DNA from 4 places in the Streptomyces sp. NPDC051020 genome. Region 1 is predicted to be linked to each of the others. Evidence: riboswitches for the same ligand, from Rfam matches in the RefSeq annotation. Region 1 holds a riboswitch; each other region holds the start of a gene.

The links. Region 1 has a riboswitch for cyclic di-AMP ahead of AB0N06_RS16360 (transglycosylase family protein). Riboswitches for the same ligand answer to the same signal wherever they lie in the genome.
Region 2: it holds a riboswitch for cyclic di-AMP, as region 1 does, so the genes downstream of both, AB0N06_RS11750 (M23 family metallopeptidase) here and AB0N06_RS16360 (transglycosylase family protein) in region 1, are expected to answer to the same signal.
Region 3: it holds a riboswitch for cyclic di-AMP, as region 1 does, so the genes downstream of both, AB0N06_RS36020 (LysM peptidoglycan-binding domain-containing protein) here and AB0N06_RS16360 (transglycosylase family protein) in region 1, are expected to answer to the same signal.
Region 4: it holds a riboswitch for cyclic di-AMP, as region 1 does, so the genes downstream of both, AB0N06_RS07335 (M23 family metallopeptidase) here and AB0N06_RS16360 (transglycosylase family protein) in region 1, are expected to answer to the same signal.

The regions. Positions count from the first base shown of each region.
Region 1 covers NZ_JBFBCG010000026.1:7,992-13,775, forward strand. Annotated here, with positions in the region: gene AB0N06_RS16345 (nucleoside triphosphate pyrophosphohydrolase) at 1-426, shown strand, start outside; gene AB0N06_RS16350 (cytochrome P450) at 436-1,713, shown strand; gene AB0N06_RS16355 (transglycosylase family protein) at 1,813-2,724, shown strand; cyclic di-AMP (ydaO/yuaA leader) riboswitch at 2,983-3,196, shown strand; gene AB0N06_RS16360 (transglycosylase family protein) at 3,200-3,916, shown strand; gene eno (phosphopyruvate hydratase) at 4,219-5,505, shown strand; gene AB0N06_RS16370 (septum formation initiator family protein) at 5,698-5,784, shown strand, end outside.
Region 2 covers NZ_JBFBCG010000016.1:65,960-71,743, reverse strand. Annotated here, with positions in the region: gene lhgO (L-2-hydroxyglutarate oxidase) at 1-31, shown strand, start outside; gene trmB (tRNA (guanosine(46)-N7)-methyltransferase TrmB) at 24-833, shown strand; gene AB0N06_RS11755 (PrsW family glutamic-type intramembrane protease) at 951-2,513, shown strand; gene AB0N06_RS11750 (M23 family metallopeptidase) at 2,755-3,879, opposite strand; cyclic di-AMP (ydaO/yuaA leader) riboswitch at 3,891-4,043, opposite strand; gene AB0N06_RS11745 (PP2C family protein-serine/threonine phosphatase) at 4,304-5,458, opposite strand; tRNA gene AB0N06_RS11740 (tRNA-Met) at 5,720-5,784, opposite strand, start outside.
Region 3 covers NZ_JBFBCG010000132.1:1,700-7,483, forward strand. Annotated here, with positions in the region: gene AB0N06_RS36000 (dihydrodipicolinate reductase) at 1-53, shown strand, start outside; gene AB0N06_RS36005 (carboxymuconolactone decarboxylase family protein) at 50-529, shown strand; gene AB0N06_RS36010 (GMC oxidoreductase) at 533-2,176, opposite strand; gene AB0N06_RS36015 (hypothetical protein) at 2,316-2,456, shown strand; gene AB0N06_RS36020 (LysM peptidoglycan-binding domain-containing protein) at 2,549-3,316, opposite strand; cyclic di-AMP (ydaO/yuaA leader) riboswitch at 3,321-3,506, opposite strand; gene AB0N06_RS36025 (DUF5996 family protein) at 4,081-5,034, shown strand; gene AB0N06_RS36030 (hypothetical protein) at 5,046-5,222, opposite strand; gene AB0N06_RS36035 (aromatic acid exporter family protein) at 5,233-5,784, opposite strand, start outside.
Region 4 covers NZ_JBFBCG010000009.1:6,954-12,737, forward strand. Annotated here, with positions in the region: gene AB0N06_RS07325 (pitrilysin family protein) at 260-1,636, shown strand; gene AB0N06_RS07330 (pitrilysin family protein) at 1,663-3,045, shown strand; cyclic di-AMP (ydaO/yuaA leader) riboswitch at 3,254-3,421, shown strand; gene AB0N06_RS07335 (M23 family metallopeptidase) at 3,434-4,240, shown strand; gene AB0N06_RS07340 (GntR family transcriptional regulator) at 4,454-5,173, shown strand; gene AB0N06_RS07345 (HPr family phosphocarrier protein) at 5,365-5,646, opposite strand.

The DNA of each region.
Region 1 (5,784 bases):
GTCGTCTTCCACGCCCGGATCGCGGAGGAGGACACGGACGAGCCGTTCTCCGTCGACGATGTCGCCGCGACCCTCGTCGAGAAGCTGATCCACCGCCATCCGCATGTCTTCGGTGACGAGACCGCCGAGACCCCGGAGGACGTCCACGCGCACTGGCTGCGTACCAAGGCCATCGAGAAGCAGCGCGACTCGGTCACGGACGGCGTCCCGCTCGGGCAGCCCGGACTGGCGCTGGCCGCGAAGCTGGCGAGCCGGGTCCGTGCCGCCGGACTCGATGTGCCGCTCCCGACGGGCGACAGCATCGGTTACGAGCTCCTCGCCCTGGCCGTACGCGCGGAACAGGACGGCACGGACCCCGAGGCCGCCCTGCGCGCCGCGGGCCGCGTCTACCGGGACGCGATCCTCGCCGCGGAAGCCAACGGATAACGTCAGGGGGTGAACGACAGCCCCGCCGACGCCCCCGAACTCTTCACCTGGGAGTTCGCCACCGACCCGTACCCGGCCTACGCCTGGCTGCGCGAGCACAGCCCCGTGCACCGCACCGCGCTGCCCAGCGGGGTCGAGGCATGGCTCGTGACGCGGTACGAGGACGCCCGGCAGGCCCTCGCCGACGCCCGGCTCTCCAAGAACCCCGCGCACCACGACGAACCGGCGCACGCCAAGGGGAAGACCGGCATCCCGGGCGAGCGCAAGGCCGAGCTGATGACGCATCTGCTGAACATCGACCCGCCCGACCACACCAGGCTGCGCCGGCTGGTCTCGAAGGCGTTCACGCCGCGCCGGGTCGCCGAGTTCGCCCCGCGGGTGCAGGAGCTGACGGACCACCTCATCGACAACTTCATCGAGGAGGGATCCGCGGACCTCATCCACGACTTCGCGTTCCCGCTCCCCATCTATGCGATCTGCGACCTGCTCGGCGTCCCGCGTGAGGACCAGGACGACTTCCGGGACTGGGCGGGGATGATGATCCGCCACGGCGGCGGTCCGCGTGGCGGGGTGGCCCGGTCGGTGAAGAAGATGCGCGGCTATCTCGCGGAGCTCATCCACCGGAAGCGGGAGAACCCGGGGGAGGACCTGATCTCGGGGCTGATCCGGGCCAGTGACCACGGCGAGCACCTCACCGAGAACGAGGCCGCCGCCATGGCCTTCATCCTCCTCTTCGCGGGATTCGAGACGACGGTCAACCTCATCGGCAACGGGGTGTACGCCCTGCTGCGCAATCCGGAGCAGCGGGAGCGGCTGCAGCGCTCGCTCGACGCGGGGGAGACCGGGCTGCTGGAGACCGGTATCGAGGAACTGCTGCGGTACGACGGTCCGGTGGAGCTGGCGACCTGGCGGTTCGCCACCGAGCCGCTGACCCTCGGCGGGCAGCGGATCGCGGCGGGTGACCCCGTACTGGTGGTGCTCGCCGCCGCCGACCGGGACCCGGAGCGGTTTGCGGACCCGGACACCCTTGACCTCGCGCGGCGTGACAATCAGCACCTCGGATACGGGCACGGCATCCATTACTGCCTGGGAGCACCGCTTGCCCGACTGGAGGGACAGGCTGCCCTGGCCACACTGTTGAGGCGCCTCCCGGATCTGCGGCTTGCGGTGGAACCTACCGATGTGCGGTGGCGTGGCGGACTCATCATGCGTGGACTGCGCACGCTTCCGGTGGAGTTCGGTCCCGGTCGGCGTTCCGATCGAGGTGACACTCTGTCAACGCTGTGACTTTCACGTGATCTGCGCTGCATCGACTTGTGACAAGTGTTCGAGTGCCGCTACGTTCACCGTTCGACTCACCTTGTCAGTCACACGGAAGGCAATCCCATGGGCTCCGCGAACGGCAGGCACCGTCGCCCTCGCCAGGCACCCGCGATCGTCGTCGCCGCAGGCGTGACCGGTTCGGCCATCGCTATTCCCCTGCTCGGCGCGGCCGGTGCGCACGCCGCCGACGCCACGACCTGGGACCGGGTCGCGGAGTGCGAGAGCGGCGGCATGTGGAGCGCCGACCTCGGCAACGGCTCCTATGGCGGTCTTCAGTTCTCGCAGGACGACTGGAAGTCGTACGGCGGTGAGGCGTACGCCGCGCGCGCCGACCTCGCCAGCCGCTCGCAGCAGATAGCGGTCGCCGAGAAGGTCCTGGAGGACCGGGGGCCGAAGGCGTGGCCCAGCTGTGCGGCCATCTCCGGGCTCACGGAGGACGGGGGGTCGCCGGGGGTCGACCCGGGAATCGTGTCGTCGGCCGAACCGGCGGAGCGCGGGAAGGCGTCCGAGGCGCCGTCCGACAAGGGGTCCGCCAAGGGGTCGGCCAAGGGATCCGCCGCGTCTTCGGGCAAGGCGTCGCACAAGCCGTCGGCAGGGCCGTCATCCACGTCACCCTCCAAGAAGTCTGATTCATCCGACTCGCCCCAGAAGTCTGGCTCGTCCGACAGTGAGGCGGGTGGTAAGCACCGCGGCGCACCGGCGCCCGAGGTGAGCGAGGGCGCGGGCAGGGGCGGCGGCCGGGACTCGGGCCGGCATGCTTCCCGCGGTAACAGTGAGAGGCGCGACACGCGCGCGACGGCGGCCGACCGCGATTACACCGTCCGGCCGGGCGACAACCTTTCGGTGATTGCTGACGCGCAGAAGGTTCGCGGTGGATGGCCCGCTCTCTATGAGGCGAACAAGGGTGCGGTCGGCGGCGACCCGGACCTCATCCTGCCTGGCCAGAGCCTCGATCTCGACGTGAAGTCGAAGTGAGGGCAGTCCGATAAGCAGCTAAAAGCACCCCAAAAATCGGGGTAGTTCAGGGACCTATGTCCGCTTATGCGTAAGTGAGACATGGGTCTCTTTGCGTCAACTGGCGTGTCGCGTCCGCCGGGTCCGTCCGCATGACCCCTCACCTGCGAAAACGCTGCGCAGTCGGATGCAGGTAAGGACTGATTGTCCGTTATGCCCATCTTTGAATGTCGAGGTTGCATACGTTTACGGTCGGAACCGCTCGCACCGCGGGCCCCGTCGACCGTCACGCCGAATCCTGCCGTCGGTCGAAGGGAACAGACGCGTAAGGCGCCGTAGGCAGGAGCGGGGGACCCAGGTAAGCCGCCGGGCCCGATGGTCGAAAGACCGTCAGGACCGGCTCGGGGTGAAGTCGCGTGCTAGGACGTGCGACCGGGCAACTCACTTGGCCCGAACCCGACAGCTCACCTCGTAGGCGTCGGTGAGGAGAAGTTCCATGCTGCTGAACAGCAAGGGCAAGCACCGCCGCCCGTCCAAGGCCGTCCGCGTCGCCACGTTCGCCGGTGTGACCGGTGTCGCCATCGCCGCTCCCCTGATGGGTGCGACGGGTGCCTCCGCCGCCTCCGTCGCCACGTGGGACGCCGTCGCCCAGTGCGAGTCCGGTGGCAACTGGTCCATCAACACCGGCAACGGCTACTACGGCGGCCTGCAGTTCTCGCAGTCCAGCTGGGCCGCCGCCGGTGGTACGCAGTACGCCCCGCGCGCCGACCTCGCCACCAAGGCTCAGCAGATCGCCACCGCCGAGAAGCTCCTCGCCATGCAGGGCCCGGGTGCCTGGGGCTGTGCCCACGCCGGTGGCCTCACCAACGACGGTGTCGACCCGGGTGTCGACACCGGCTCCACCACGCAGCAGAGCGCCCCGGCGCAGGAGTCGAAGCAGGCCGCGCCGAAGCCGGCCGAGCGCACCGAGGCCCCCGCTGCCTCCCGCGCGGACCGTGGCACCGCCCCCAAGAAGACCGTCACCACGCCGACCGGCGAGAAGGTCGCCAAGGGTGACGGCGAGTACAAGGTGAAGTCCGGCGACTCGCTCAGCAAGATCGCCGCGCAGCACAAGGTGAAGGGCGGCTGGCAGCAGCTCTTCAAGCTGAACAAGGACATCGTCGAGGACGCCGACCTGATCTACCCGGGTCAGCAGCTCCACCTGACGAAGTAGGACGGGCGCTCCGTGGACACGGGCTCCCCGTAGATACGGGCTCTCTCCTCCCCGAGCACCCCGACCCGGCGCGGATTCCCCCGTACGTGCCGGGTCGGGGTTTTTCGTACTCAGAGTTCAACTGTTGTCGATACCGGTCAGTAGAAATCTGCACCGTTGCCCTGCTATGAGTGCCCTTGGGTCCTTTTCCGTCCCAGGGGGCGGGCGGTCGGCGGACCGAGGCGGCCCAGCCGGTTAGGCTCTTGTCGCAAGGCCAAAGCGACCCTGCACAACCAGCGTCATATCCCAGAAGGAGATGCCTCGTGCCGTCCATCGACGTCGTCGTAGCCCGGGAAATCCTCGACTCCCGCGGAAACCCCACGGTCGAGGTCGAGGTTGGCCTCGACGACGGCAGCACGGGCCGTGCTGCCGTGCCGTCCGGCGCCTCCACCGGTGCGTTCGAGGCCATTGAGCTTCGCGACGGTGACCCCAACCGCTACCAGGGCAAGGGCGTCGAGAAGGCCGTCCTCGCCGTGATCGAGCAGATCGGCCCGGAGCTCGTCGGTTACGACGCCACCGAGCAGCGGCTGATCGACCAGGCCATGTTCGACCTGGACGCCACCGAGAACAAGGGCTCGCTCGGCGCCAACGCCATCCTCGGCGTCTCGCTGGCCGTCGCGCACGCCGCGTCCGAGGCCGCGGACCTGCCGCTGTTCCGCTACCTCGGTGGCCCGAACGCGCACCTGCTGCCCGTCCCGATGATGAACATCCTCAACGGTGGGTCGCACGCCGACTCCAACGTGGACATCCAGGAGTTCATGATCGCGCCGATCGGCGCGGAGTCCTTCTCCGAGGCGCTGCGCTGGGGCGCCGAGGTCTACCACACGCTGAAGAAGGTCCTGAAGACCAAGGGCCTGTCGACCGGTCTCGGTGACGAGGGCGGCTTCGCGCCGAACCTGGAGTCGAACCGCGCCGCCCTGGACCTCATCATCGAGGCCATCAAGGAGGCCGGTTACGTCCCGGGCAAGGACATCGCGCTCGCGCTCGACGTCGCCGCCTCGGAGTTCTACAAGGACGGCACGTACGAGTTCGAGGGCAAGTCCCGCTCGGCCGCCGAGATGACCGAGTACTACGAGGAACTCGTCTCCGCGTACCCGCTGGTCTCCATCGAGGACCCGCTGTACGAGGACGACTGGGCCGGCTGGAACGTCATCACCCAGAAGCTCGGCGCCAAGGTGCAGATCGTCGGCGACGACCTGTTCGTCACCAACCCGGAGCGCCTGGCCCGCGGCATCGAGGAGGGCTCCGCCAACGCCCTGCTCGTCAAGGTCAACCAGATCGGTTCGCTGACCGAGACCCTGGACGCCGTCGAGCTGGCCCAGCGCAACGGCTTCAAGTGCATGATGTCCCACCGCTCCGGCGAGACCGAGGACGTCACCATCGCCGACCTCGCCGTCGCGGTGAACTGCGGCCAGATCAAGACCGGCGCCCCGGCCCGCTCGGACCGCGTCGCCAAGTACAACCAGCTGCTGCGCATCGAGGAGATCCTCGACGACGCGGCGGTGTACGCGGGCCGCTCCGCGTTCCCGCGGTTTCGCTCTGCGAACTGATCAGCACAGCGCTCTGCGAACTGATCAGCACAGCGCTCTGCGAACTGATCAGCACAGCGCTCCGCGAACTGATCAGCGCAGCAAGGGCTGATCGCAGGCCCGGTACCGGGCAAAGGCCACGGCCTCCGTCCGTCCCCGCACTCGGTCCCGTACCGTGTGCGGGGACGGACGTGCGTAGTGGGAGGCGGAGACATGGCCGCGAAGGACCGGGACCGGTTCTCCACCGCGACCCGGCTGCGACTGCTCGGTGAGCAGACCGCCGCCCGCGTCTACCGGTCC
Region 2 (5,784 bases), on a different contig from region 1:
GCCCGCCGTAGAATCGGGGCACTGTGTCTGAGTCCTTGAACCCCGCCCCCGAGTCCGACGAGGCCCACGATCTGCGCGCCGCAGCCTTCGAGCGGCAGCGCAGGCTGCGTCAGGAACCGCGCTTCCCCGGCGGACCCGCCGCCGACCCGGCCGGGTCGCACCACGAGCGCCGGATCCGCAGCTTCCAGCCGCGCCGCAGCCGTGTCACGCCCGGCCAGGAGGACGCGCTGCAGCGCCTCTGGCCGAAGTGGGGCCTGGACATCGACGGGCAGGCGGTCCTCGACCTGCCCGAGCTGTTCGACGGGCTTCCGGTCGTGCTGGAGATCGGCTTCGGGATGGGCGAGGCCACCGCGCAGATGGCGGCCGACGACCCCGACACCGGCATACTCGCCGTCGATGTGCACACCCCCGGCCAGGGCAACCTGCTCGGTCTCGCGGACCGGAACGGACTGTCCAACATCCGGGTGGCCAACGGTGACGCGATCATCCTGCTGCGCGAGATGCTGCCGCCGGCCGCACTCGACGGGCTGCGGGTGTACTTCCCCGACCCGTGGCCCAAGAAGCGCCACCACAAGCGGCGGCTGATCCAGCCGGAGTTCCTCGACCTGGCGGCGCAGCGGCTGAAGCCGGGCGCCGTGCTCCACTGCGCGACCGACTGGGAGCCGTACGCCGAGCAGATGCTCGAGGTGCTCACCGCGCACCCCCTGTTCGAGAACACGGCGGCGGACGGCGGCTACGCACCGCGGCCCGCGTTCCGTCCGCTGACCCGGTTCGAGGGGCAGGGCCTGGACAAGGGCCATGTCGTGCACGACCTGCTCTTCGCCCGCAGCTGACCTTTCCACCGCGACTGGCTCCTCACCCCTGGCTGAGCCGCAGATTCCCTGACGGGGCGGTACGCGCACCGCATTGCCCCATGGTCAGCTGTCAGTCTCCCTCGCTAGGGTCGTGGGGTGTCCGACGGGTCTGTCCAGCAGCAACAGTCGCAGCCGGCCGTCCCGCTCCTCGAGGAGCAGCGGGTCGGCGAGATCCTGGCGGCCGTGCCGGAGCGGGGCCAGTGGCGCTACCGTCCGCGCCGCGTCGGCATGGTCTGGCGAAGCAAGACGTTCCGTATCGCCGCTGTCTTCACCGTGCTCGCGCTGTGCGGGCTGGTGATCCTGGCTCTGGTCCGCGCCCAGACCGGCACCGAAGGGTTCCTGGTCGGGCTGGGTCTGGCCGTGCTGCCCGTCCCGCTCCTGATGACGGCGTTCCGCTGGCTGGACCGGGTCGAACCCGAACCCTGGCGGAATCTGCTGTTCGCCTTCGCCTGGGGTGCATGCGCCGCCGCCCTGATCGCGATCATCGCCAATTCGTTCGCGACCCGCTGGATCGCGACGGCCACCGCGGACCCGGCGAGCGCGGACACCCTCGGGGCCACGGTCATCGCGCCCGTCGTCGAGGAGAGCGCGAAGGCGGCGGCCGTCCTGCTGATCTTCCTGTTCCGGCGACGGGACTTCGGCGGTGTCGTCGCCGGCGTCGTCGTCGCCGGCTTCACCGCGACGGGCTTCGCCTTCACCGAGAACATCCTCTACCTGGGCAACGCGTTCGGCGAGGACCAGCAGATCGGCAACTCGGGCCTGGCGTCGGTGACGGCCGCGACCTTCTTCGTACGAGGGGTGATGACGCCGTTCGCGCACCCCCTCTTCACCGTGCTGACCGGCCTGGGCTTCGGCTTCGCGGCGCTCAGCGCACCCCGCCACCGCATCCGCCGCATCGCGCTGCCGCTGCTCGGACTGATCCTCGCCATGGGCATGCACGCCCTGTGGAACGGTTCGGGGACGTTCGGCCCGTACGGCTTCTATGTCGTGTACGGGGTGTTCATGGTCCCGGTCTTCGGACTGGTCACCTGGCTGGCGATCTGGTCGCGCCAGCGGGAGCTGCGCACCCTGGCGACCGAGCTGCCCGCGTACGCGGCCGCCGGCTGGCTGACCCCGGCCGAGCCGCTCGCGCTCTCCTCGATGCGGGCCCGCGGCCTGGCCCGGGACCTGGCGCGCCAGCGGCACGCGCAAGCGGGGTACGGAGCCCTGGGTTACGGGTACGCCCCTGCCTACGGCCCCGCCCACGGCACTCACGGCCGAATCGCGGCTCAGGTACGGAGCCACGCCAAGGCGCAGGCCAAGGCGCGCGGCCAGGCGGCGGCGCGGGCGGTCGCCGAGTACGAGTCGTTCGCCACGTCCCTGGCGTTCCTGCGCCGCCGGGCCGGCCGCGGGGCGGTGGAACCGGACTTCACCGCCCGTGAGCTGGAACTGCTGCACCACCTCTGGCAGCGCCGGGACGTGGCCGCCCCCGCCCTGGCGTACGCGGCACAGGCGACGGGCCGTCTGCGCCCGCACTCCATGGCCCCGGCGCCGGTTCCGCAGCAGTACCAGCCGTACGGCGGCCACAACCCGTACCTGTCGCCCCCTGGGCAGCCGTATCACCAGCCGCCCCACGGACAGCAGCGCTACGGGAACCGACCGCCCCAGCATCCCTGGTGACGGGTCAGGCGGACGCCTCGGTGAGTTCCGCCAGCTCCAGGGACGGCGGCGAGCCCGGCGCGGGCGGCGGAGTCCTGGAGCTCGCCCTGCGGATCAACGGATTCCAGCAGTGCTGCTCTTCCATGCATGGTGCACGCGAAAGCCGTGGCCAAACGGACCGGCAGCCCTGACGTCGGGGGGTGAGCGTCAGGACTGCCGGGGATCGGTGGCGGGCCGGTGGGGCCGGCCCGCGTTCATCGGGTCAGGGGGTGAGGCCCTTGTCGCGCAGCCAGGTCATCGGGTCGATGCCCGTGCCGCTCGAGGTGTGGACCTCCAGGTGGAGGTGGGGACCCGTCACATTTCCGGTGGCGCCGACGCGGCCGATGGTCTCACCGGTGGTGACCTTCTGGCCGACGCTGACGTTGATCGACGACTGGTGACAGAACCACAGCTCCGTGCCGTCCTCGAGCTCCAGGACCGTGCGGTAGCCGTAGGAGCCGGACCAGCCCGCCGACTTGATGGTGCCGGTATGGACGGCCTTGATCGGGGTGCCGGTCGGCGCCGCGAAGTCGAGACCGGTGTGGTAGCCGGAGGACCACATCGAACCGGCTTGGCCGAAGGTCGACGTGATCGTGTACGAGGAGGTGGGGATGGCGTAGCTGGCGGCCAGTTTGGCGAGCCGCTCGGCCTCGGCCTTGGCCTTCGCCTCTTCCTCCGCCTTCTTCTTCGCGGCCTCGGCCTTGGCCTCGGCCTTGGCCTCGGCGACGTCCTGCTTCTGCTTCGCCTCGGCTGCCGCCTTCTCCGCGGCGGCCTTCTCCTCGGCAGCCTTGGCCTCCGCGTCGGCGGCGCTCTGCTGCTGCTCGGCCTGCTGGAGGATGCGGGCGCGGAGCGCTTCGCCGGCGTCGGTGGCGCCCTGCTCGGCCTCGGCGGTGGTGATGCCCGCGCTGGTCAGCGGTGCGGCGGCGGTCTGGGCCTGGTCGGCGGCGGACTCCTCGGAGAACAGTGCGCCCACGCCGGGGAGGGAGTTGGCGTCGGGGAGCTTGTCCGCGAGGGAATCGGGAAGGGAGATGGAGACCGGCGGCTTGCTCTGCGCGGTGGCCATGCCGCCCGCGCCGACGGCCGCGATGACGCCGACGCCGAGAACCGTGGAGCTACGGGCGAGCCCGTTGCGCTGCTTGGCGACGCGGTGCCTGCCGCGTACGGGGCGGACGGACTCCTCGGTGGGGTTCCATTCCTCCCAGGACCGGTCGGTTCCTCCGAGGCCTTCGGTCCCGAACTCGGCGGTGAGCGCAGTGCCGGACTCGGTGTCCGTCCCGGAGGCGTACTCAGTGGTGAAGTCGGAGCCGAACCGGGAAGGGGCTTCGGGGGCAGGCTTGTTGGACGCCACGGGGGCGCACTCCTTTCCTTCCTTCTCGCCTACCGGGTTAGCTGACGGGTTCGGAGCAGGAAGGTCTCCTACGGATTCCTCTGCCTCTCACGAGACACAGATGTCCGATTCACCCCATGGAGGTGGTTCCCCGGTTCCCTTGCGGAATTCGGCGCTCGCGCACGGTGCCGCCACTGACGACGGCTGGGACGACCGCGCTGCGTTATCGAACGTTAATAGACGCACAGGCCTGATTCCAAGCTGTTCCCACTGATCGTTCACGGTTTTGGCCTGGACTTTACTGGACACAACCGGTCGGAATCGGGCGAGTTGACCCGGACTCAGTCGCTACCGTTTTTCTGACGCTGCGTCAAACATTATGCAGAGCGGCACTCTTCGATTACGCACCGTGGCATAGGCCTCGTGTGCTCACCGCAGCCGCGCCTCAGTCCTGCCCGCGCCTCACGATCTTCACGGTCCTGCGCCGCTCCGGCTGCCCCTCCGCGGGCCGTACGACCGCGACCAGCGCCATGTCGTCGGTGGACTTGCCGCCCGTGTGCAGCCGTACGTCATCGGTCAGCGCGGACAGCAGCTCTTCGGGCCCGGGGAAGATCCGCCCACTCAGTCGGGCCGCCGGGTCGTAGAACACCCCATGTTTGTCGCGCGCCTCGGAGAGACCGTCGGTGTAGACGAGCAGCGCCGTCCCGGCGGCCAGCCCCCAGGCGTCAGCCAGGTCCGGCCACACCCCCAGCCCCATGCCGAGCGGCAGCGCGGGCACGCTCGGTACCAGCAGCTCCACCCTTCCGTCGGGGTGGAGCAGCAGCGGCTCGGGGTGGCCGCGGTTGACGATCCGCACCTCGGCACCACCGTGCGGGATCTCGGCGAGTACGGCGGTGACAAAGCCCTCGACCGGATCGATCCCGCCGCGTCGCTCCCCCTCCCGTGCCAGCGCCCACTCCAGCCGCTGCGCCACGTCCTCCAGCGAAGCCTCGTGCTCGGCGACCTCCCGGAACGCGCCGATGATCACCGCCACCGCCTCGACCGCGTCGAGCCCCTTGCCCCGCACATCCCCGACCACCAGCCGCACGCCGTGCGGGGTGTCCACCACGGCGAACAGGTCGCCGCCTACGAACTCGTCCGCCTGCGCCGCCTCGTACCGCGCGGCAACCTGCAGCCCGCCGATCCAGTCGTTCGGCTCCGGCAGCACGGCCCGCATGGCGGTCTCCGCGATGACCCGCGCCGAAGCCAGCTGCTCATTGCCGCGCGTGACGACTCCGTTGATGAAGAGGGAGAGGATCGAGGCGGTGAGCACGGTGATGACCTCGAGGGACGGCACAACCTGCAGCACCGTGCCGCTCTGGATCCGCAGGACGAGGATCGAGAGCAGCGAGGCGACGCCGATACGGACGGTGCTCGTCCGTGAGAAGAACGGTGCGGCGACCAGCGGGGCCGCCACGAACAGCGGCACGGCGGTGAACGGCGGCGGGGTGAGGATGTCGAACACGAGCCCGGCGACGATCAGAAACGTCGGCAGCGCGCCGACGATCTGCCGGGACGGGCTGTCGCCCCCGCCCCGCACCCCGCGCAGCTTCTCCGCCATCCCCACCTGTGCTCTCCTGCCCGGTACGCGCAGCGGCTCCTGCGGTCTCCTGCCCGGTACGCGCAGCGGCTCCTGCGGTCTCCTGCCCGATACGCCCCACGGTCTCCTGCCCGGTACGTGCCTGGCTGCGGACGGTGCCGCACCTCACTGACCAGGCTTGCCGGAGCGGCGTCGCGCGGCGACTCCGCATCGGCCGAAGGGGGGACGGAAAACACGAATCAGGCCCGGCACGCTCTCTGCGTGCCGGGCCTGATTTTTCAGTAGCGGGGACAGGATTTGAACCTGCGACCTCTGGGTTATGAGCCCAGCGAGCTACCGAGCTGCTC
Region 3 (5,784 bases), on a different contig from region 1:
TCGACGTCCCGCTGCGCCCAGCAGTCGGCAAGCTCGGAAGGAGACATCCATGAACATCGACATCCCCGAGGGCAAGGACGCGATCGAGTACGTGTGGGGTGAGATGGTACCCGGGATCGGGATCGCCGCATCCAACTTCTCGCTGTCGGTGTACGCCCACACGACCCTGGGACTGCGCGAGTTCGAAGCCGCGCGGTTGCGGATCGCCCAGATCAACGGGTGCGCCTTCTGCCTCGACTGGCGGACCGAACGTGACGGCGTGAAGGTCGAGGAGGAATTCGCCGACGCGGTGACCCAGTGGCGTACCACCGACGTGTTCGACGACCGGACCCGGTTGGCCGCCGAATACGCCGAGCGGTACGCCCTGGATCACCACAATCTCGACGACGCGTTCTGGTCCCGGATGACCGCGCACTACAGCCAGCTCGAGATCGTGGAGCTGAGCATGAGCATCGGATCATGGCTGGCGTTCGGCCGGCTCAACCATGTGCTGGGTCTCGACACCAGGTGCGCGCTGCCCGGCCGTTGACCGTCACAGGTCGGTGGCGATGATCTTCTCGATGTTCCGTTCGGCGAGCGCGGTGATGGTGACGAACGGATTGACGCTGGTATTGCCGGGGATCAGCGAGCCGTCGATGACGTACAGGCCGGAGTAGCCGTGCAGGCGGCCATAGTTGTCGGTGGCCCGGTTCAGCACCGCGCCGCCGAGCGGGTGGTACGTGAGGTGGTCACCCCAGATCTTGTAGGTGCCGAAGAGATCGGTCCGGTAGATCGTCCCCTCCTTCTGGTTGATCCGGTCGAAGATCGTCTTGGCGGCATCGATGGACGGCTGCTTCCAGGCGGTCTGCCAGTTCAGGTCGACCGTGCCCGTCGCGGCGTTCCAGGAGAACTCGGCCCGGTTCGGGTTCTTGGTGATGGACAGGTAGAACGACGCGTACGTCTCGATCCCGGTCGGCAGCGGCGCGACTTCGGCGAACGCGCCACCGGCGGCCCAGTTGTCGATGCCGCCCGTGGGAATGGACGCCTGGAGGCTGCCGGTCGGGTCCCACATGTGGTTGGCCCGGCCGCACATGACATTGCCGTTGTCGCCCCACCCTTTACCGATCTCGTTGTTCAGGCCGGCGAGCGCGCCGGTGGCCTTCAGCTTCACCAGCAGCTTGCTGGTGCCCACGCTGCCGGCCGCGAAGAACACCCGGTCGGCGGTCACCGTCTTGGTGGCCGTGGTGACACCGCCGGTGTCGATCTGGTCGATGACGACCGTGTAACCGCCACCTGCTGCCGGGGCGACCGAAGTGACCTTGTGGAGCGGCGAGATGACGACCCTGCCGGTGGCCCTGATCCGGTCGATGTACGTTTTCTGCAGCGACTTCTTGCCGTAGTTGTTGCCGTAGAGGATCTCACCGGCCAGCGCGGACCTGGGGACGGTTCCTGCCTCTTCCTGCTTCATGTAGTCCCAGTCGTACACGGTGGGCACGAAGACGAACGGGAAGCCGGCACGCTGGGCCTGCTCACGGCCGACCCGGGCGTACTGGTAGCACGCGGCGGTGTCGAACCAGGCCGGGTCGATGGTGCCGGCCCCGAGCCCGGCATTGGCGCGCGGGTAGTAGATGTCGTACATCTCGTCGGCATCCACCGACGGGAGGACGGCTCCGAAGTTCTCGCGCTTGGGAGTGACCGCCATCCCACCGTTGACCAGCGATCCGCCACCGACGCCGCGGCCCTGGTAGACGGTGATCCCGCTGAACTCCTCGGCGTCGAGGATCCCCGTGTTGCGAGCGATGTTCTTGTCGATGGGGAAGCCGAGGAAGTTACTGAGGGGCTGCTTGGTCCTGGTGCGGAGCCAGTACGACCGGCTGTCCGGGCTTGTCGTGTTGGCGAAGATCTTGCCGTCCGGGCCGGGGGTGTCCCAGGCCATGCCCATTTCGACCATGTGCACGTCGACGCCCGCCTGGGCGAGACGCAGTGCGGCGACGGAGCCGCCGTATCCGGTGCCGATCACCAGGGCCTGGACATGGGCCCCGGAGTCGATCGGGGCGGTTGCGGAGCCGACCCCGGCCTGGGCCGGGGTGGTGTGGCCTGCGAGGGCCACGGCTCCTAAAATAGAACCAGTTCCTGTGATGAACCTGCGACGCGAAACGCCCTTCGGGCCTGCATTGTGCATGCTAGAGTCACTCATGTGACACGCCTCACTCTCCAGAGAGTGAAACTGGTTCTACTGCGGTTCGCATGTTAAGTCACTACATACCGATGGGTAACATGCGCCCGATCGAGGCGCCCCGGACGGGCAACGCCGTGCGTCAGGCGGGCCGGCCGCGGTGGCCTTCCTCGATCGGCCGGGTGCCGTCACCCCCTGGGGCGAGCTCCCTGTCGGCAGCCGTGACGCTTTCGCCGACGCAGGGTTCGTCGAGGTCGGCAGGCCCACACTCGGGCGAATCGTCATGCGGATCGACTTCTGAATCGCCCCCCGTGCGCGACACCGACGGGAACGGGTGGCGAAGCCCCATCGGACCTTCGCCACCCGTCATGCCCGAATCAACCCAACCGGGCGTCAGTAGGCCCCGAACACGTTGTCGATCGAGCCGTACTTGGCGGCGGCGTAGTTGCACGCGGCCGTGATGTTGGCGACCGGGTCGTAAGGGTCCATCGACGTACCGGGCACGTGGTAGGCGCGGAACGTGGGGTCGATGACCTGCAGGAGACCCTTGGACGGCGTGCCCTTGGCGGCGTTCGAATCCCAGTTGTTGATGGCCCGGGGGTTGCCCGCGGACTCGCGCATGATGTTGCGGTGGATGCCGTTGTAGCTACCGGGGATGCCGTGCTGGGCCATGACGGCCAGCGACTCCTTGATCCAGCCGTCGAGGTCGTTCGTGTACGTCGCGGGCTTCGCGGTGACGGCGGCGGCAGTGCTCGCGGCCGTCGTGGATGCGACTGCCGCGGGCGCGGTGGCGCCGATGGTGAGCTTCTGGCCCGCGTGAAGGACGCCGGGGTCGGCTCCGATGACCGCTCGATTGTCCTTGTACAGCTGCTGCCAACCGCCGCTCACGGAATGGCTCAGGGCGATCTTGTAAAGGGAATCACCGGCTATCACGGAATAGACGGTGGGCGTAGCTGCCCGCACGGCAGTCGGCTTGGCGGGGGCGGCAGCGGGCGCCGCTGTCTTGGCGACGGCGGCGGTGACAGGCTGCGCCGGCGCTGCCGAGGCAACGGTTGCCCCGATCATCGGAAGCGCGAGAGCGGCACCGCCCGTGCTCACGGCGATGAGTCCGCGAGTCAGCGAACTGGACTTACGGCGACGGTGGTTAACCTGTGCGGGCATGGCGTATTCCTCTCCGTCGCCTACGAGGTGAGCTGTCGGGTTGAGGCTGGAGTTGCCTCGCCGTATGGGAATACGACTTCACCCCTAGCCGTTCCGGATACCGGATCGGCGGCTTACGTGGGTCCCCCGCTCCTGCCGTACGTGAGTGGTCGGGTTCCCGGACGGCGGCAGGATTCGGCGTTCCATCCGGATTGACGGTGACCGTAGGCGAGAAACTCCGACCTGAACAAGCCCACATTTCTCGATCACAATTCATTTACAAGATCGAGTCGCGGAAATTTTCGCAATCCACCCCGGTCCGCGAAGCCAACTTTCTTGGCACAGAAGGGAACCGGGCGGCACGCCGCTTCGTCCGCGGGCCCGGAAGGTGACTCTCACCACTCGGCCCGAAAAGGGCGATTTGCCCGGCACGAAAGTCCTCGGGCCCGCACGGGTTGCACGTTCACCAGAACGGCGAGCAACTTCCCCTTATCGCCAAAATTGGGACATTCGGGAGATTTTGACGTCAGGGGCAGGCATTCGGGCTTCGGCTCGTCGGGAAGGGCGTCCCCCCGGGGAGGCGACCGGGAGCAGTCGCGCGTCATCTGCCTGCTCCGACTGCGGCGCGCGAGTGGCCGCCCACCGGCCAGGTCGTGCAGGTTCACGCGAACGACACCATGGTGGCCGCACAAGGTGCCGTACATCTTCGGCGTGGCCATGATGGTGCGGAAGAACGCCCTGCCCACCCGCCGGGACTGTCCGGCAGCACGAGAGAAGTGATGGCGATGGAGCTGTTCCCGCCCATGCCGCTCGCCGAGTGGCGTGACACCAAAGAGACGCTCCACCGCTTCGCGCAGATCGTCGGAAAGATCCGTCTCGCGGCCGGTGTCCGGCGCAATCACTGGTGGAACGTTCCGTTTCACCTCACTGGCCGGGGTATCACCACCCGCCCCATGGGACAGATCGACGGCAACCCGATTTTCACGGTGGACTTCGACTTCGTCGGCCATCAACTCGTCATCACAAGACTGGACGGCGTGACGGTCTCGTTCCCGCTTTCGGGCCAGTCTGTGGCTACCTTCCACAAGAAGGTCATGGCCGCCCTGGACGCGCTGGGTATCGAGGTGAATATCAAATTCCCCAAGCCATTCGATCTGTCCGACGCCGACCGGCCGTTCGCCGAGGACACGGAGCACGCGGCATACGATCCCGAACAGGCAAACCGGTATTGGCAGGTCCTCAGTCAAGTGGCGTTGGTACTGGAGGAATTCGCCGCGCGGTTTTCGGGGAAAGTCAGTCCCGTGCACCATTTCTGGCACACCTTCGATATCGCTCACACCCGCTTTTCGGAGCGTCAGATCGACCAGCCCGCGCAGATCGACCCGGTGACGCGGGAGGCCTACTCCCGGGAAGTGATCAGCTTCGGTTTCTGGTTCGGTGACGACAATTTCGCCGCGCCCGCCTTCTACTCGTACACCGCTCCCGAACCGGCGCGGCTGGCGGAGGAACCGCTCACTCCGGTGTCGGCGCAATGGGTGGATCGTGGCGGCAGCCACCTGGCGGTACTGCCGTACGACGCGGCCCGCGCCGAGGGCGATCCCCGTGCGACTGTACTCGCCTTCTACGAAAGCGCCTATCAGGCCGGAGCGGGGCGCGCCGGTTGGGACATCGACCGTCTCGCCTGTCCCGGCGGGATCACCGACCCGTGCCTGACGCCCTGTACGCCTGCCGGTGGATGAGGAGCGCGGCTTCAGTGCAGCTGCCACTCCCAGTCCGCGGGAACCGTGCCCTGGGGACCCGGGGTCGGCTGGGCGACCGGGTGCGCGATGGGCCGGAGCAGCTCCCATCCCTCGTCATATTCCTCGGCCTCGATGTTCCGGAGCCCGTTCTCCCCCGGCTCGAAACCGGCCAGGAACGGATGTCCCATCGCCTCGCCCTCACCCTCCCGGGACTGTCGGCTGCGGGGCCCGGTGGCTGCCGAGCCGCCGCCGAATTGCGGCGATCCGGGGATGGCGTTCGTGCAGTTCAGCGGAGTGGCGGTCGAGTTCCTCGCCAAGGCGTTCGGCGCGTTTGTCGATGTCCAGCTCATCCAGAATGCGGTCGACCTCGGCGAGCAGCGCACCGTGCAGTTGCCACTGTCGGGGGTGCTCCTGAACGTCCTCCAGCAGGAGGTCGGCCACCACGTCCCGAGTGGCGCGGCTGGCGGCCAGTGCGGCGGCAAGTCGCGACTCCGCCTCCTCGGCATTGGCGGACACCGGAGTGGTGATCAGCGTGGAGAAGCTCTCGATGGCGTCGGCCATCTGCGCGAAGAGTTCCCGGAGCGAGGCGGCCACGTCCTGCGGGAACATGGTTTCCCCGGTCCGGGCTTTGGCCAGGTCCGTCAGCGTGCGGGCCAGCACACGGAGTACAACGGCACAGATCTCCAGTGTGTCGAGTCCGGTACGCAGGACGATGCGGTACAGAAGACCTTGCCGGATCCGGGGGTTGAG
Region 4 (5,784 bases), on a different contig from region 1:
CTTCGTGGGTCCGCGACGTCTGGCACGGCACCTCGCCGCGTTGTCGGAGTCGTCCCAGTACGTCCAGTACGAGGACGATCCTCCGCCTTGCGATGCACCGCACCATACGCCGCAGGCTGATCCACGAAGACCGGCCGGACAGGACCAAGCGCTCTTTCACGCGAACTTCCCCGGCACGGGAACTTCGCCAGGTGTCGGTGCGCTTGCTTACAGTGGCAGGTCTCGCAGGAAATCCAGTATCGCGATCGAAGGGACGTACATGCCCATGGGTCACACGGCCACAGCCCAGGCCGGCTCCGGCGGCTTGACAGCGACCGAGCACCGTCTGGCCAACGGCCTGCGCGTGGTGCTCTCCGAGGACCATCTGACCCCGGTCGCCGCGGTGTGCCTCTGGTACGACGTCGGGTCGCGCCACGAGGTCAAGGGGCGCACGGGTCTGGCTCACCTCTTCGAGCACCTGATGTTCCAGGGCTCCGGACAGGTCAAGGGGAACGGACACTTCGAGCTGGTGCAGGGCGCCGGGGGCTCCCTCAACGGGACGACCAGCTTCGAACGCACCAACTACTTCGAGACGATGCCCACGCATCAGCTGGAACTGGCCCTGTGGCTCGAAGCCGACCGGATGGGCTCGCTGCTCGCCGCGCTCGACGACGAGTCCATGGAGAATCAGCGGGACGTCGTCAAGAACGAGCGCCGCCAACGGTACGACAACGTTCCGTACGGCACGGCGTTCGAGAGGCTGACCGCCCTCGCCTACCCCGAGGGCCACCCGTACCACCACACCCCGATCGGCTCGATGGCCGACCTGGACGCGGCGACGCTCGAAGACGCGCGGACCTTCTTCCGTACGTACTACGCGCCCAACAACGCGGTGCTGTCGGTCGTCGGCGACATCGACCCCGAGCAGACGCTCGCCTGGATCGAGAAGTACTTCGGCTCCATTCCGTCCCACGACGGCAAGCAGCCGCCGCGCGACGGCACGCTCCCCGAGATCATCGGCGAGCAGCTGCGCGAAGAGGTCCACGAGGAGGTCCCGGCACGGGCGCTGATGGCTGCCTACCGGCTGCCGCACGACGGCACCAGGGAGTGCGACGCGGCGGACCTCGCGCTGACCGTGCTCGGCGGAGGCGAGTCCTCCCGGCTGCACAACCGCCTGGTCCGCCGCGACCGCACGGCCGTTGCGGCAGGTTTCGGGCTGCTGCGGCTGGCCGGCGCGCCCTCGCTCGGCTGGCTGGACGTGAAGACGTCCGGCGGTGTCGAGGTGGCGCAGATCGAGGCCGCGGTCGACGAGGAGCTGGCCCGATTCGCCGCCGAGGGCCCCACGCCCGAGGAAATGGAGCGCGCTCAGGCACAGTTGGAGCGCGAGTGGCTGGACCGACTCGGTACGGTCGCGGGCCGCGCCGATGAACTCTGCCGGTTCGCCGTGCTGTTCGGCGACCCGCAGCTCGCCCTGACCGCCGTCCAGCGGGTCCTCGACGTCACCGCGGACGAGGTCCAGGCGGCGGCCAGGGCCCAGCTGCGCCCCGACAACCGGGCGGTGCTCGTCTACGAGCCGGTCGAGCCGGCCGAATCCGCCGACGCGGAAGCCGATGAGACGGACACCGACACCGACGCGCACGAAGGGGCGGACAAGTGACCGACGCTGCCGCGACTGGAGTATCGATGGAGTACCACCCGCAGCCGACCCCCGGCACGGCCAGGCCCTGGGCCTTTCCCGCACCCGAGCGCGGCGCCCTGCCCAATGGGCTGACGGTGCTGCGCTGCCACCGTCCCGGCCAGCAGGTCGTCGCGGTCGAGATCTTCCTCGACGCCCCCCTGGACGCCGAGCCCGAGGGGCTCGACGGCGTGGCCACGATCATGGCGCGGGCCCTTTCCGAGGGCACCGACAAGCACTCCGCCGAGGAGTTCGCCGCTGAGCTGGAGCGTTGCGGCGCCACCCTCGACGCGCACGCCGACCATCCCGGCATGCGGGTCTCCCTGGAGGTTCCGGCCTCCCGGCTGGCCAAGGCGCTCGGGCTGGTCGCCGAGGCGCTGCGGGCGCCCGCGTTCGCCGACAGCGAGATCGAGCGACTGGTGAACAACCGGCTCGACGAGATTCCGCACGAGCAGGCCAATCCGGCCCGGCGTGCCGCCAAGCAACTCTCCAAGGAGCTCTTCCCGGCCACGTCGCGGATGTCACGCCCGCGCCAGGGCACCGAGGAGACGGTGGAGCGGATCGACTCCGCGGCCGTGCGCGCCTTCTACGAGGCCCATGTCCGGCCGTCCACCGCGACCGTCGTCGTCGTCGGCGACCTCACCGGTATCGACCTGGACGCCCTGCTCGCCGACACCATCGGCGACTGGACCGGGAACACTGTGGAGCCCCGTCCGGTCCCGCCGATCACCGCCGACGACACCGGCCGCGTGGTGATCGTCGACCGTCCGGGCGCTGTGCAGACGCAGCTGTTGATCGGCCGCATCGGCGCCGACCGGCACGACAGCGTGTGGCCGGCTCAGGTCCTCGGCACCTACTGCCTGGGCGGCACACTCACCTCCCGGCTGGACCGGGTGCTGCGCGAGGAGAAGGGCTACACCTACGGCGTGCGGGCCTTCGGGCAGGTCCTGCGCTCAACGGCCCCGGACTCCGCCTCCGGGGTGACCGGCGCGGCGATGCTGGCGATCAGCGGCTCGGTGGACACGGAGTCCACCGGACCGGCGCTCGACGACCTGTGGAAGGTCCTGCGGACCCTGGTGGCCGAGGGGCTGACCGACGCCGAGCGCGAGACCGCCGTGCAGAACCTCGTGGGTGTCGCCCCGCTGAAGTTCGAGACGGCTGCCTCCGTCGCCGGCACGCTCGCCGACCAGGTCGAGCAGCACCTCCCGGACGACTACCAGGCGCAGTTGTACGCCCGCCTGGCCGAGACCGGCACGGTCGAGGCGACCGCAGCCGTGGTCAACGCCTTCCCCGTGGACCGGCTGGTCACGATTCTCGTCGGCGACGCCGCGCAGATCGAGGAGCCGGTCAGGGCGTTGGGCATCGGAGAGGTTTCAGTCGTCACCGGCTGATGCACCAAAGTCCCACAAAAAGGGGCGAAGAGAGACCCTGGCGAGTCGCTTCTCGCCAGGGTCTTCCTTTTTGCCCGATTCGAGACGAAAACGTCTTGCTTGCCCTGTGGGATGCGCTACAAAGCACCCTGTCCGTTTGGTGAATGAAAGTGCCCCCGCCTAGCGTCGGCTCCGCTGTCCGTCACTCGTATGCCGCATCCGTGGCGCCGGGCAGTGATCGCCGAGTCCCCGTCAGGCGCGAGCCTTGGGAGCCGGGGACCCATGCAGTCCCTGGGGTGAATCGGATGCCGCGACCTCCTGTGAGGCCGGGGATCCGTAGGAGACCTTCCTGCTCCGAACCCGTCAGCTAACCCGGTAGGCGAGAAGGAAGGAAAGGACCAGCTACTTCATGGCGTTCACTCGCCCCACCGGGAAGCACCGTGCCCCGAGCCGCCTGAAGCGCAGGAGCGCACGCGTCGCCGGAGTCGCGACACTGGCGACCACCGGCGTCATCGGCGGACTGGCCTCTCCGGCCCTCGCCGCGGATGCCGAGGCCCCCTCCGGCAATGAAACCGGTCTGACCCAGATCGTCGCCATCGAGGATGCCCTCGCCGACCAGGTGGCCACCCAGGCCGAGGTGCAGAAACGCCAGGCCGACGTCGCCGCGAAGGCTGCTGAGGCCGCCAAGGCCGAGGCGGCGGCGAAGGCCAAGGCCGAGGCGGCGGCGAAGGCCAAGGCCGAGGCCCGCGCCAAGGCGGCCCGTGACGCGAAGGCCCGCGCCGCCCGTTCCGCCGAGCGCACCCGCCTGGGCTCCTACCAGCTCCCGGTCGCCGGTTCGTACGTCACCACCGGCTACAAGTCGAGCGGATCCCTCTGGTCCTCCGGTCGCCACTCGGGCATCGACTTCCACGCCGCCTCCGGCAGCTCCGTCGTCGCCGTCGGCGCCGGCACGGTCGTCGAGGCGGGCTGGGGCGGCGCATACGGCAACAACATCGTGCTGCGGATGACGGACGGCACGTACACCCAGTACGGCCACCTCTCGTCGATCGGCGTCTCCGTCGGCCAGAGCGTCGGCGCGGGCCAGCAGATCGGCCTCTCCGGCTCGACCGGCAATTCCACCGGACCGCACCTCCACTTCGAGGCCCGCACCACGCCTTCGTACGGCTCCGACATGGACCCCGTGGCGTACCTGCGCGCCCATGGCGTGAACGTCTGACCGACGTCCCGTCCCCATGCGCCGAAGGCCCCGGCTTCCCCCGGGGCCTTCGGCGTGTCCGTTCCTGCCGAACCGCCCCGCGGAACCGTCCCCGGGCCAGAAGATATTCATGGTTTTCGGACCGGCTTCGGAAATGCAGTCGCCTTGCAATAGAGTCACGGCACATGCGTCGATCGGCCGCGTTTCGCGGGGGATTAAGGCGGAGGTTCGGACATGCGTATTCCGGCGCAATCGGTATGCACGGCAATCCGTGACGACATCGTCTCCGGTGTCTTCGAACGCGGCGGCAGACTCACCGAGGAGCTGCTCGCGCGTCGTTACGGGGTCTCCCGTGTCCCCGTGCGGGAAGCGCTGCGCACCCTGGAGTCCGAGGGCTTCGTGGTCACCCGCCGACATGCCGGTGCCTGTGTCGCCGAGCCCACCGAACAGGAGGCCGCCGACCTTCTGGAGGTACGGATGCTGCTGGAGCCGCTGGGTGCGGCCCGTGCCGCGCAACGCCGCACCGAGGCGCACATCAAGGTGCTGCGCGGCCTGGTCAGGCTGGGTCAGGACAGAGCGAGGCGGGGTGCGGGGGAGGATCTGCGCTCCCTGGGCGACTGGTTCCACGAGACGCTCGCCCAGGCGTCCGGCAGCCCCGGGCTCATCGCGCTGCTCACCCAGCTACGCCGCAAGATTGCCTGGATGTACTCGGTCGAGCAGCCGGCCTGCCCGGCCGATTGCTGGGGCGAGCACGGGGCCATCGTGGACGCCGTGGCGCGCGGCGACGCGGAACGGGCCAGGGCGCTGGCCGCCCAGCACGCCGAGCGGGCCACCGCCGCGCACCGGCTGCGCCGCGCGGGCGGTGCTCCGGGCCGTGATGCCGGCGCCCCCCGGTCCGGCGGCCGGGTGAGGCCTTCGCGACATGCCGTAAACACCGCGAGTGGCCGGTATTAACACCTGCGCCGTATACAAAGTGAAGTAAGTGCGGGGCTTTCTTTCGGCTCCCCGAAATTCGCTCCGGAGGCATTGTCGGTATCAGAAAACGAAGGAGCCGCGATCCCGGTTGGGGGTATCGCGGCTCCGCCACGGAAATGGACCCGACAGGAACCGGCCGGAAAGGCTTCCACCTGATCGGAACCCTGGAATCAGACGGTCTCCGGGAGTTCCTCGAGCCCCTCGGTGACCAGCTTCGCCAGCCGGTCGAGCGCGGCCTCCGCGTCGTCCGCCTCGGAGGCGAGCACGATCTCCTCGCCGCCGTGCGCGCCGAGACCGAGCACCGCGAGGATGGAGGCGGCGTTCACCGGGGGGCCGTCGGGCTTGGCGATCGTCACGGGGATACCGGACGCCGTGGCCGCACGAACGAAGATGGAAGCGGGGCGGGCGTGCAGGCCCTCGGTCCAACCGACATTGACGCGACGCTCAGCCATGGTTCTGCCCTTCACGGATCAATGATTGTCCAGACCAGCCTCTCACGCAGTGCACTGTTGCCCGCCGACCCGCGACCCGGCCCCAGCCCGTGCTGCACGGCTGATCGGAGCTCTCAGACTGCCCTGGCCCCGGGCCCT